3 regions of the Pseudomonas sp. KH_021 genome follow, and region 2 is predicted to be linked to each of the others. Evidence: riboswitches for the same ligand, from Rfam matches in the RefSeq annotation. Region 2 holds a riboswitch; each other region holds the start of a gene.
The links. A riboswitch is a leader RNA that binds a small molecule or an ion and turns the genes downstream of it on or off. The one in region 2 is predicted to bind cobalamin.
Positions count from the first base shown of each region.

Region 1: linked by a shared signal. The riboswitch ahead of AC3IX4_RS05220 (TonB-dependent receptor) and the one ahead of cobW (cobalamin biosynthesis protein CobW) in region 2 are both predicted to bind cobalamin.
Region 3: linked by a shared signal. The riboswitch ahead of cobO (cob(I)yrinic acid a,c-diamide adenosyltransferase) and the one ahead of cobW (cobalamin biosynthesis protein CobW) in region 2 are both predicted to bind cobalamin.

Region 1 is NZ_CM174477.1:1,106,267-1,110,309, forward strand. It holds gene AC3IX4_RS05205 (NAD-dependent epimerase/dehydratase family protein) at 1-213, shown strand, start outside; gene AC3IX4_RS05210 (ATPase) at 311-1,147, shown strand; gene AC3IX4_RS05215 (YkgJ family cysteine cluster protein) at 1,367-1,756, shown strand; cobalamin riboswitch at 1,812-2,017, shown strand; gene AC3IX4_RS05220 (TonB-dependent receptor) at 2,125-4,043, shown strand, end outside.
Region 2 is NZ_CM174477.1:4,131,458-4,135,500, forward strand. It holds gene cobN (cobaltochelatase subunit CobN) at 1-730, opposite strand, end outside; gene cobW (cobalamin biosynthesis protein CobW) at 734-1,792, opposite strand; cobalamin riboswitch at 1,890-2,084, opposite strand; gene AC3IX4_RS19020 (MFS transporter) at 2,184-3,368, opposite strand; gene AC3IX4_RS19025 (hypothetical protein) at 3,580-4,043, opposite strand, start outside.
Region 3 is NZ_CM174477.1:1,393,232-1,397,274, reverse strand. It holds gene AC3IX4_RS06595 (cobyrinic acid a,c-diamide synthase CobB) at 1-959, opposite strand, end outside; gene cobO (cob(I)yrinic acid a,c-diamide adenosyltransferase) at 956-1,567, opposite strand; cobalamin riboswitch at 1,652-1,870, opposite strand; gene AC3IX4_RS06585 (O-methyltransferase) at 2,040-2,288, opposite strand; gene AC3IX4_RS06580 (O-methyltransferase) at 2,347-2,595, opposite strand; gene AC3IX4_RS06575 (class I SAM-dependent methyltransferase) at 2,654-3,316, opposite strand; gene AC3IX4_RS06570 (C40 family peptidase) at 3,344-3,880, opposite strand.

The DNA of each region.
Region 1 (4,043 bases), 3.0 Mb from region 2:
GTTGCGGCGCTCAACGAAGGCTGCTGCCTGTTGTGGCCGGGTCGGCCCCAGCCAACCTTGTCGCGGCTGGGGATGCAGGTCATGAACAAGGACTTCACCCTGGATATCAGCCGCGCCCGCCACGCACTGGATTACCAACCCCGAGTCAGCCTGTGGTCGGCGCTGGATGAATTCTGCGGCTGGTGGCAGGCGCAGATGCCGATCAAGCACTGAAGGAACCGGCTTGACACGGTGTGGTCGATTCTGGCGCGTTTTTCGCGCTTTAGATTAGGTATTATTTTGCCATTACGGCAGTTCACGAAGGTTTTCCATGCGTAAAGACGATGAGTTTGACTTGCCCAGCCTGAGCGCCGGTCACCGCGATGATGACGATGATTTCACCGGCACCTCTTCTGCCCGTGAACGCACCACCGTCTACTCGCGCACCACACCCGTGGTCAAGGTCAAGGCGCCGAGCACCGGGCCTCTATGGGCCATGATCGGTGCTTTGCTGATTGCGGTGGTGGGCCTGGGGTGGTGGAGCTTCCAGCAGATTTCGCTGATGGAGCAACAATTGGTCGCGACCCAAGAAAGCTTTGCGCGCATCAGTGAAGAGGCGGCCGGGCGTCTGCAGGCCATTTCCGGCAAGGTGGTGGCGACCGAATCTACGGCCAACAGTGGTAGCGAAGCCCTGAAGCTGGAAATTCGTCAACTTCAAACCAAGCTGCTTGAGCAAAGCAAGCAGCAACAGGGTGTGGCGGGGCAGCAGAGTGGCTTGGACAAGCGCCTGGAGCAGATCCAGGCAGCCGCCAGCGAGCAAAAGGCTGTGAACGATCAATTGCAGGCGCAGCTCAAGAGCCTGGGCGCTGACCTGGCTTCGCTCAAGTCGGCTCAGGTTGATCAGGGCAAGGTCGATGCGCAGTTTAAAAGCGTTGCCGCAGACATTGCCGCGCTGAAAAAACAGGGCAATCAAAGTGCCGCCATCGATCGCCTGGAGCAAGACATGCTGGTGCTCAAAAGCGAGCAGGACCATCGTCCAGCGGCCAGTCAAGGCGGCGGGGCGAGTGTTGCCGAGTTTGACGCCTTCCGTGGGCAGACCACGCGCAACATCAACACACTTCAGAGCCAGATCCAAAACCTGCAACAGCAGATCAGCGCTCGTCCGTAACCAGCCCCGGCAGTGCCGTTTCAGGCGCTGCCGGGTTTCCCTGGCGATTCTCGTCATTGAAATGACTTCGCAGCGAAGTGCCTGAAAAATGGCGTCAAATCGACCGCGCACTGGCCAAATATTTCTTTTTCAAACCCCCCTTCTCAAGCGCTTGGCGAAGCATAGAATGGCGGCGCTGTTCAGCGCTCCATAACGACAACATTTCGACGCCTCCCCATCATGTCCAAACCGAACCCTTGCTTGAGTTGCGGCGCCTGCTGCGCGCATTTCCGTGTGTCTTTCTATTGGGGTGAATGTACTTCTGCGAGCGGCCCGGTGCCCGATGAGCTAGTTGTCCAGGTCGCGCCCAATCGGGTTGCCATGCTCGGCACCCAAAGCAAACCCTGCCGCTGTGTGGGCCTTGAGGGTGAAGTCGGCAAGGCCGTGAGTTGCGGCATGTATGAACAACGCTCCAGCACCTGCCGGGAGTTCGATGCCTCCTGGTATGACGGCGAGCCCAATAGCCACTGCGATACTGCTCGCGCCGCCTACGGGCTGCCGCCTCTGCTACCGCCGCCCGGCTTGATTGCAGTCGTGCAGCTGGATCCGGTGGCTGTCCCAGCCCTTTAGGCGTTCGTTGAATCAATCCTGGTTGATTCTTGACTGAAAAACGGATGAGTGGTCATATGCGCGCCAGTTTCAGGTGCTCCCTGCCGCCGTGCAGGGAGTGAAACGGGAAGCCGGTGCGTCACCTCATGTGATTAGTCCGGCGCTGCCCCCGCAACGGTAAGCGAGCGAAGCATTCGATACACCACTGTGCCAACGGCATGGGAAGGTGAATGCTTCATGACCCTCGCAAGCCCGGAGACCGGCCTGAAGCCTTGTTTGGCAAACCCGCGGTGGGCGGGCGCAGGCCGGTTCCGTGGGCTGTCCTGCCCGCGATTCCTCGTGCGTTGTTCCCTCCGGGATTCATTCTTCCTGTTTCAAGTTGGAAAGACATGTCCCGAAATACCTTCTCCCAGACCCTGGCCCAGGCCGGCCTGGCGTCTTGCGTGCTGATTTCCTTGCAAACCGTTGCTGGCGAAGATTCGCCCGGCGTGCTGGCGCTGCCTTCGACGGCCATTACCGATACTGCTCGAAGCACCGCGATCACGCTCGCCATGCCAGCCACGGCCGGCTCCCGCCTGCACCTGAGCGCACTGGAAAATCCAGCCAGTACCAGCACCCTTGGCTCGGCGCAGGTCAGCAATCGCAATAATCTCACGGTACAGGATGCTGTGACCCGTTCGCCGGGTATCACCACCATCGCCGCGCCGGGTAATGGCAATACGGCCCTTTCTGCTCGTGGCTTTACCGGACATTCATCGGTGATGACATTATTTGATGGTGCGCGCCTGTACCCTGGTGCAGGTACCCTGACCTTTCCGGTCGACCCCTGGATGGTCGAGCAGATCGATGTCATTCGTGGGCCGGCCTCGGTGCTGTATGGCGAAGGTGCCACAGGCGCTGTGATCAACGTCATCCCCAAGAAACCATTCGAAGGCGAGAGGCGTAACCGCCTGCGCCTGGGCTATGGCAGTGATGGTCGCCAGCAACTGGGCCTGGACAGCGGCGGCTCGCTCAGCGAGACCTTGAGCTACCGCTTGACCCTCAACCACCAGCAAAGCCATGGCTGGATCGACCGCGGCGACTCTGAAAGCCTTGCCCTGAGTGCCGCGCTGCGCTGGCAGGCTACCGATGACTTGAGTTTTACCCTGGCCCATGAGCGCGGGGACAATGAGCCGATGAACTACTTCGGCACGCCGCTGATCGAGAGCAAGTACCACGACAGCCTGCGGGAGAAGAACTACAACGTTCGCGATGACGTGCAGCGCTATCACGATGAGTGGATGCGGTTGAACACCGCCTGGACTATTAGCGATCAGATCAGTGCCAGTAACCAGCTCTACTACATCAAGAGCCGCCGCCACTGGCGTAACGCCGAAAGCTACAGTTGGGACAGTGCCCAGGGGCAACTGCTGCGCAGTGATTTCCTGGAGATCAAGCACCATCAGGAACAGATTGGCGACCGCCAGAGTTTCACCTTCAATCACTCGTTGTTTGGTTTGGACAGCCGCACGGTTGTGGGCGCCGAGTACAACAAGATCCGCTTCGGGGTGACCAATAATTCGCCCTACATCGATGTTGGCGGGGATTTCATCGATCCATGGGCACCTGCGCCGGGTTACTTCCAGAGCCAATCGGCACTGCGCCCGCAAGCTTTCAGCCAAACCCATACCTTCGCGCTGTTTGCCGAGAACCGCACGCAGCTGTCCGAGCGCTGGTCTCTAGTGACCGGTGTTCGTCGCGACCAGAACCATATCGACCGTGACGATGAACGGGCCGACACTCGCTCGAACCGCAGCCTGAGCGGCGGTAACTGGCGCGCCGGGCTGGTGTTTGCGGTCACCAACGACCTGTCGCTGTATGGCCAGTACTCCACCAGTGAAGACGGGGTGAATAACCTCATCAGCCTGAACCCGACCCAGCAGCAAATGGACCTGACTGAAGCCAAACAGACCGAGTTCGGCCTCAAGCAATTGTTCTGGGATGGCCGGGGTGAGTGGACATTGGCGGCCTATCACATCGTCAAGAAAAAGCTGTTGACCACGGACCCTGTGACTCGCCTCGCGCAGCAGATTGGCCAGCAAACCTCGGACGGCCTGGAGGCCAGCCTGGAGCTGGCGTTGGCCCATGAGTGGCACCTATCGGCCAACGCTTCGGTGGTGCGCGCCCAATATGACGACTTCAACGAAACGTCCAATGGCCAACTGGTTTCAAGGGCCGGCAACCGACCAGCCGATGTACCTCGGCGCACGGCCAACCTGTGGCTGAACAAGGCCATTACCCAAGACCTGGACGCCGGCATGGGTGTGCG
Region 2 (4,043 bases):
GCTCCTTCAAGCTGGCGACGGCAATGGGCAGCGGGTTGAGCCCAGCCAACTGCATACGCTGGCAAAACACATCGACAAATGCGGTATTGGCGGCCTGCAGGTGCGAGCGATAGAACAACAGCGGCACCACCGGCTGATCGACGCGCCAGTCACGGCGCCAGTCATCCAGGTCCGCCCGGGCATGGGCCGGGTGATACAGCGCCGTGCGCGGCAGCACCTCGGGTTCGTCCCAGGCATAGTCGCGACCCAGCCATTGATTGGCCAGGCAACGATAAAGATTCAGCGCATTGGCCTTGCCGCCCTGGCGCAGGAAATGCCAGAGCCGCTCAGCCGCTGGGCCCGTGACGGTGCCCAGGTCTGTCAGCTCAGGGTCGGGCCGGTCGTCGCCCGGCACCATGATCAATTGCACACCGCGCTCGGCAAGCGCCACCAATTGCTCGACACCATAGCGCCAGTAACCGACGCCACCGTGCAGCGACACCAGGATGACCTTGGCGTGGCGCAATACCTGGTCGATATAAAGATCGACCGAGGCGTGATTCTGCACCTGCATGGGATTGGCCAGGCGCAGGCTGGGAAAATCTTGGGGCAACTGCTGGGCGGTTTCGGCCAGCAGTGCCAGGTGTGAATCGCCGCTGCAGAGAATCACCAGCTCAGCCGGTGTCTGGCCGAGATCGGCAATGCTGTCGTCCGGCACAAAGCCGCCGGGCTGGGTCCGCAGCAGGTGCACGGGTCAGACCAGCGCGGCGCGCAGTTGCTGCTCGATCAGCGCAGCATCGAGCTGCTGACCGATCAGCACCAAGCGGCTGCTGCGAGGTTCATCGGCGCGCCAGGCGCGGTCGAAATGCTTGTCAAAACGCGTGCCCACGCCCTGGATCAGGAGGCGCATTGGCTTGCCATTGATGGCAGCAAACCCTTTGACGCGCAGGATGCTGTGTTCAACCACCAGCGAGGTCAGGGCATCGAGCAATTGGCTTTCATCGGAAGCCGGCACTTCGATGGAGATCGAGTCGAAGGCATCGTGATCGTGGTCGTCTTCTTCATGATCATGATGATCGTGGTGAGTGCGCCGGCCATCGATGTGGGCTTCCGACTCCGCGCCCAGGCCCAGCAGCACGTCCAGTGGCAGGCGGCCGCTGCTGGCTTCGATCACCTTGACCGCGGGTGGCAATTCTTCGGCGACTTCGGCACGCACTGCGGCCAAGGCAGCGGGCTCGATCAGATCAGCCTTGTTGAGAATCACCAGATCGGCGCTGGCCAGCTGGTCGGCGAACAGTTCATGCAGAGGTGATTCGTGGTCCAGGTTCGGGTCCAGTTTACGCTGGGCGTCGACCTGGTCGGGGAAGGCAGCGAAGGTGCCCGCGGCCACGGCCGGGCTGTCGACCACGGTAATCACCGCATCCACCGTGCAGGCATTGCGGATTTCCGGCCATTGGAAGGCCTGCACCAGCGGTTTTGGCAGCGCCAGGCCCGAGGTTTCGATCAAGATATGGTCCAGGTCGCCGCGGCGTTCCACCAGTTCACGCATCACCGGGAAAAACTCTTCCTGAACGGTACAGCACAGGCAGCCGTTAGCCAGTTCATAGACGCGACCGCTGGCTTCCTCTTCGGTGCAGCCAATGTTGCACTGCTTAAGGATCTCGCCGTCGATGCCCAGCTCGCCAAATTCGTTGACGATCACGGCAATGCGCCGGCCCTGGGCGTTGTCGAGCATATGCCGCAGCAAGGTGGTCTTGCCCGAGCCGAGGAAGCCGGTAACGATGGTGACGGGGAGTTTAGCCAGTGTTTTCATGTCGATGCCCTTGGCAAAATGGCGGGCATGCAGGACGAGAACCGCGCGTGTTGGGCACGCGGGCGCGTTCGCCACCGGATCACCCCGCCCGGTTGAAAGTGAGAAGCTGTCCGAGGCAGGTCTCCTGGCTTGCGGCATGCCGTTGGTCGGCGGCCCGGGCACCTTCCCGCGCCGTGCGCAGTGGCTTTGCCCTGACTCTTGTCGCTTACAGTTGCGGGGGCAGCCGCGGCATTGACCGCGTTCCCGTCTTAGCTGCGACCTGGGCCGCAGAACCTCGAGGGTGCAAGGCTACGCAGTGCGTGGGGGGAGGTCAATGTTCGCGGGGGCTGTCTGCCCGCCGATTCGGTAAATCCTCAAAAGAGGCGGTTCGGTATTCCAAATCAACCACAGGTCACAGAAGCCTACGCCCAGTGACAAAGAAATCAACGACGGACAATACAAGCCCCGTCATCAAACCGATAAAAATAACAACCATTGCCAAGCGAGCACCGCCGACCACGAGCAATGACGTGGCAACTGGCAGGATACTTAATATCCCCACATTATTAAAAGTTTCCGCACACGCCAAGACCATCCCTTTGTCAGACGTGGACCGCGAGGCCAAGATGACCGTACTTAAAGGCGCGCCGACCCCCAATGCAGCTCCCCAAACAAACAAGCAACTCACTGCCGCCCACACACTGAGCTCGCACATCATAAAAACGGTAATACTTGCGAGTAGTAATACGACAGCCCATATAAGCACTGCCTCCTCATGCTTACACCATTGCCGTACCAGGCCAGCGGACAAATTCCCAAGACCCAACCCAGCCCCAAACGCAATCACCGTGAAGCCAACCTCCGAGGTTCCAAATTCGTAGCGCTCACGAAGTACTTCCCCTGAAAGAAGGAATGCTGAAACGCCTGTACCATTCCAAGCCCCCTTTGCAATCAGGGGTCTCAGCACCTCCCAATTTCGATACCAATGAGCAACCATTTTTCTAGAACTCAGAGGCTTGGGTTGTTCGGGAAGACAAAAGAACCCTGCAGTAAAAATAATCAAGCAACCTATTGAGCTAAACAAAAAAGGTGCCTGCCAGCCTAAGTAATCTGTAAGAACACCGGCCAGGACAGGTCCCAACGTAATGCCTGACGTCATCCCTAACATCACTACTCCCATCGCACCCGCCTGCCGAGAAGCAGGGATGACATCCGACAGCAGAGAAAAAACCATGGGTATCAAAACCGCAGAAGCGATGCCGCCAAAAACCCGAAGCGCAATCGCCATCTCCAGCGTCGAGGAATAAATAATTGCAATGCCATCCAGTACAGAAAAAAGCATTGCACCCAACAAAAGCTTTCGTTTATTCGCACGATCCGAAAAATAACCAAACAGTGGAGCCGCCAATGCGTAAGAAAAAGCGTAGCTCGAGACCAGCCATGACGCCCCCACTGGTGTAGTCCCAAACGCCTCCGCAAGAGGTGAAAGCATTGACGAGAGCATAAACTCAGTAAACCCAACAAAAAATACTGTTGCTGACAACACCAAAAGAAGCGCCGGAATTTTATCTCCGGCCGAAAAATCAACTTTAATCATCCATGCTCCATAACAACATCAGCGCCTCTTCTTCCTGGCTGACGACCACGGTAACAGCGGCCCATGCCGCGCTGTTTGCCTGCCAGCGGGCAGGCGGTGCATGCCAACTGTAGGGCTGACATCGTGTGTTTGGCGCCCCAGGTGTTGGTGCCCACGCGAATGGCTTCGCCAGCGATCAGTCGGCCGCCGGGCCAGGTGTGCAGCGGTGAGTTCAATGCAGCCCCGCCGCCTTGCAGGCGTCGACGAAGTTGGCGCCTTTTTTGTCCATGGCGGTCTTGACCAAGGCGTTGGCTTTTTGCAGGGCTGGGCTGGGCTGGGCCCATTGTTCGGGGGGTAGCGGTTGCGACCAGGCTTGCACGCTTTCTGGCAGGGTCGGGCGGCCCTTGCGGTGGGCCCACTCGGCGATCAGGTAGGGCATTTTCCAGAACACGACCACCCGTCTGACGTACCACCAGCGCAGAGGCCAAGGGGAACGCTTAGAGTATCCCCAACGCTTGCGCTCTTCGGCAGTCAGATGGCCTCCTCCGTCGTCCAGCCTACCCAATGCCCTGGCGTCGAGCCGTTCGATTTCAAAGGTGTGCAGCCCTTCATAAGGTTTGAGTTCATCCTCGGTCAGGGTGATGCCCAGCGCGGCCAGCATGGGGTTGGGCGTATCCACCTGCTCCCCTTCTTCCA
Region 3 (4,043 bases), 2.7 Mb from region 2:
GCGAGCAGCGGCTTGCCGGCTTGGTGATGGGCGCGGATGGCTTCACACATCGAGCTGTTTTCGGCCAAGGCCCGGTGATGCAGCTCGGGATAGCCACCGGGCAGGTAAAGGCTGTCCGCAGGCGGCAGTTCGCGGTCATGGATCGGCGAGAAAAAGCTCAGCGTCGCGCCCATGGCCCGCAATAAGTCCAGGCTTGCACCATAGGTGAATGCAAAGGCTTCATCGCGGGCAACGGCAATGCGTACACCTTCAAGCAACGGCTCGATGGCGCGCGGCACAGGCGCTGCAAATTCCACGGCCGGCGGCAGCGCGGCATCGCAGCTCTGCTCCAGTGCCTGGGCGGCGGCGTCAAGGCGGGCGTCCAGGTCATTGAGCTCGCTGGCTTGTACCAGGCCCAGATGGCGGCTCGGCAATTCGATACCGGTTTCCCGCGACAGGCCGCCGTACCAGCGCAGGCCCTCGGTCAGGCTGCCTTCAAGCAATTGGGCATGGCGCAAGGTGCCGACACGGTTGGCCAACACGCCAGCGAACGGCAGGTCTGGCTGGTAGCGCGCCAGGCCCAGGGCCAGCGCACCAAAGGTCTGGGCCATGGCGGTGCCATCAATCACGGCCAGCACGGGCACGCCGAAGTGGCGCGCCAGGTCGGCGCTCGATGGCGTGCCATCGAACAGCCCCATGACCCCCTCGATCAAGATCAGGTCGGCCTCGCCTGCAGCCTCCCACAGCAAACGGCGGCTTTCATCGGCGCCGACCATCCATAAATCGAGTTGATAAACAGGGGCGCCACTGGCGCGCTCCAGAATCATCGGGTCGAGAAAGTCCGGCCCGCATTTGAACACCCGCACCTTGCGCCCCTGATTGCGGTGCAGGCGAGCAAGGGCGGCGGTCACGGTGGTCTTGCCCTGGCCAGAAGCGGGTGCTGCGATCAAGACTGCCGGGCAATGCCGTGCATCGGTCATAGTTCGATGCCTTTTTGCGCACGAACCCCGGCCTGGAAAGCGTGCTTGATCACGCCCATTTCGGTCACAGTATCGGCAAGTTCAATCAGGTCGGCCGGTGCGCCCCGGCCCGTCACCACGACGTGCTGCATGGGCGGACGGGCCTGCAGGTCAGTCAAGACCTGATCCAGCTCCAGGTAGCCGTGCTTGAGGGCGATATTCAGCTCATCGAGTACCACCAGCCCGATATCCGGGTTGGCCAGCAGTTCGCAGGAGACTTTCCAGGCCGCTTGGGCGGCGGCGATATCGCGCTGGCGGTCCTGGGTTTCCCAGGTAAAGCCTTCGCCCATGACGTGGTAACGCACCTGTTCGGGGAATCGGCGGAAAAACAGCTCTTCACCAGTGGCATTGCGGCCCTTGATGAACTGCACCACACCGCACTGCATGCCATGGCCCATGGCCCGGGCCAGCATGCCGAAGGCTGAGCTGCTCTTGCCCTTGCCGTTGCCGGTCAATACCAGCAGCAGTCCACATTCGTTCGGCGAATTGGCGATACGCTCGTCGATCACCGCCTTTTTGCGCAGCATGCGCGCCACATGGCGTTCGTCACGTTCCGGGGATTCACTCATCGCAGCTCTCCTGTCAGGTCTAGGCAGACGGCAGGCGCGAGCACGGCCAAGGGACAGGCCGCCAACCGCGCATCACCCACCGTGATGCCGTTCACGTTTCAGGCCGGTCTCCGGGCTCATGAGGGGGCAAGGCCCGGAGCACGCGCCTTCCCGGGCCAAGGGGCCCAGTGGCACAAAGCATGCTCATCACTCATTTACCGTTGCGGGGGCAGCGCCGGGATCACGCGCTTGGCACGCTCACCGGCTTCCCTGTTTCACTCGGCAAAGCCATGGCCGCCGAGCACCTGAAACAAGTCGCGAAGGTTAGAGGGTTGGGGATGGAGCGTCAAATGAAGCCGGTTGAACCTCGGACATCGCGCGCCTCTCTACTTGTAGGAGCAGACCTTGGTCGCGATGGCATCGCTGCGGTTTCTCAGGAGGACCGCAGTGATGCCATCGCGACCAAGGTCTGCTCCTACAACGGGTGGTGCCGTTAGCGTTTGCGGCACAGGGTCAGGCCATCGCCCAGCGGCAGCATGGACAGGTCGACGCGCGGATCATTCTTCAAGCCGCTGTTGAGCGCCTTGATCGCTCGAGTGTCATCGCTGTCGGGCTGGGTTTCCAGGACCCGACCACTCCACAGGGTATTGTCGAACACAGCCAGGCCGCCAGTGCGCAGTAATGCCAAGGCGTGCTCAATGTAGGAGCAGACCTTGGTCGCGATGGCATCGCTGCGGTTCATAGGGAGACCGCGGTGATGCCATCGCGACCAAGGTCTGCTCCTACAACGGGTGGTGCCGTTAGCGTTTGCGGCACAGGGTCAGGCCATCGCCCAGCGGCAGCATGGACAGGTCGACGCGCGGATCATTCTTCAAGCCGCTGTTGAGCGCCTTGATCGCTCGGGTGTCAGCGCTGTCGGGCTGGGGTTCCAGGACCCGACCACTCCACAGGGTATTGTCGAACACAGCCAGGCCGCCTGTGCGCAGTAATGCCAAGGCGTGCTCAATGTAGGAGCAGACCTTGGTCGCGATGGCATCACTGCGGTTCATAGGGAGACCGCGGTGATGCCATCGCGACCAAGGTCTGCTCCTACAACGGGTGGTGCCGTTAGCGTTTGCGGCACAGGGTCAGGCCATCGCCCAGCGGCAGCATGGACAGGTCGACGCGCGGGTCATTCTTCAAGCCGCTGTTGAGCGCCTTGATCGCTCGGGTGTCAGCGCTGTCGGGCTGGGTTTCCAGGACCCGACCACTCCACAGGGTATTGTCGAACACAGCCAGGCCGCCTGTGCGCAGTAATGCCAAGGCGTGCTCAAGGTAGTGGGGGTAGTTGGCCTTGTCGGCGTCGATAAAGATCAGGTCATACTGCCCTGCCCCACCTTCTCGCTCCAACTGGGCCAGCGTTTGAAGGGCGGGATTGAGGCGCAGATCGATGCGTTCAGCCACTGCGGCCTGCTGCCAATAATCCTGTGCAATCTGGTTGTAGTCACCCGGCAGATCACAGCAAATCAGTTTGCCGCCCTCCCCCATGGCCTGGGCCATGCACAAGGCGCTGTAGCCGGTGAAAGTACCCACCTCAATCAGGCGCCGAGCCCCCATCAGACTCACCAGTAATGCCAGAAACTGTCCTTGCTCGGGCGCGACCTGCCAATGCGCCTGGGCCATGGCCTGGGTCTGCTCGCGCAACTGGCGCAGCAAGGGCGTTTCACGCAGGGAAACGCGTTGCAGGTAATCGTAGAGTTTGTCGTTGAGAAACAGCGTTTGCGCGGTCATGGCGATACCTCGCGTGTGCCACCGACGTCAGGGGTTCCTGGCCAGGTTGGTTGGCTGCAAGACTCGCTTGGCGTTCAGGTAGGCTTTTTGCCAATAGACATTGGACAGGTAATCCAGGCGAACCGTGCCTCCGGTGGCTGGCGCATGGACAAAACGGCCCTCGCCCACATAGATGCCGGCATGACTGACCTGCGAGCCGCCGCTGGTGGCAAAAAACACCAGGTCGCCTGACTGCAAGGCATTGCGGTCGATGGTCGGCGCCGAGATCGTGATCATTTCCCGCGTGGAACGCGGCAGCGAGATGCCCGCCGCATCGCGGTAGACGAAGCCGATCAGACCGCTGCAATCAAAGCCCGAATCCGGCGTGTTGCCGCCCCAGCGATAGGGTGTGCCCACTAGGCCTAGGGCACGAAACAGCACATCTTCAGCGACGGGCGAGAAATAGTGTTGAGGGGCCATCACTGTCGGCCTGACCACTTTGGGCTGTGGCGCAGGTGGCTGACTTGAGCAGGCACCGAGCAGTGCTGCGAGGGCAAGAAGTGCGATGCGTGCCGTCGTGGTCATGGGCAGAACAATCCAGGTGTGATGCCGGCCCCTAGGCCGGGTGCCCTGGACTGAGCATCAGGTGCTGGCCAGGAGGGTGCGAACCATAAATGGTAGCACTATGGAAGCATGTCCGCGATGTGACGATCAGGTGTCTTTCATTGACGCCGCTGGCTTTGGCTTT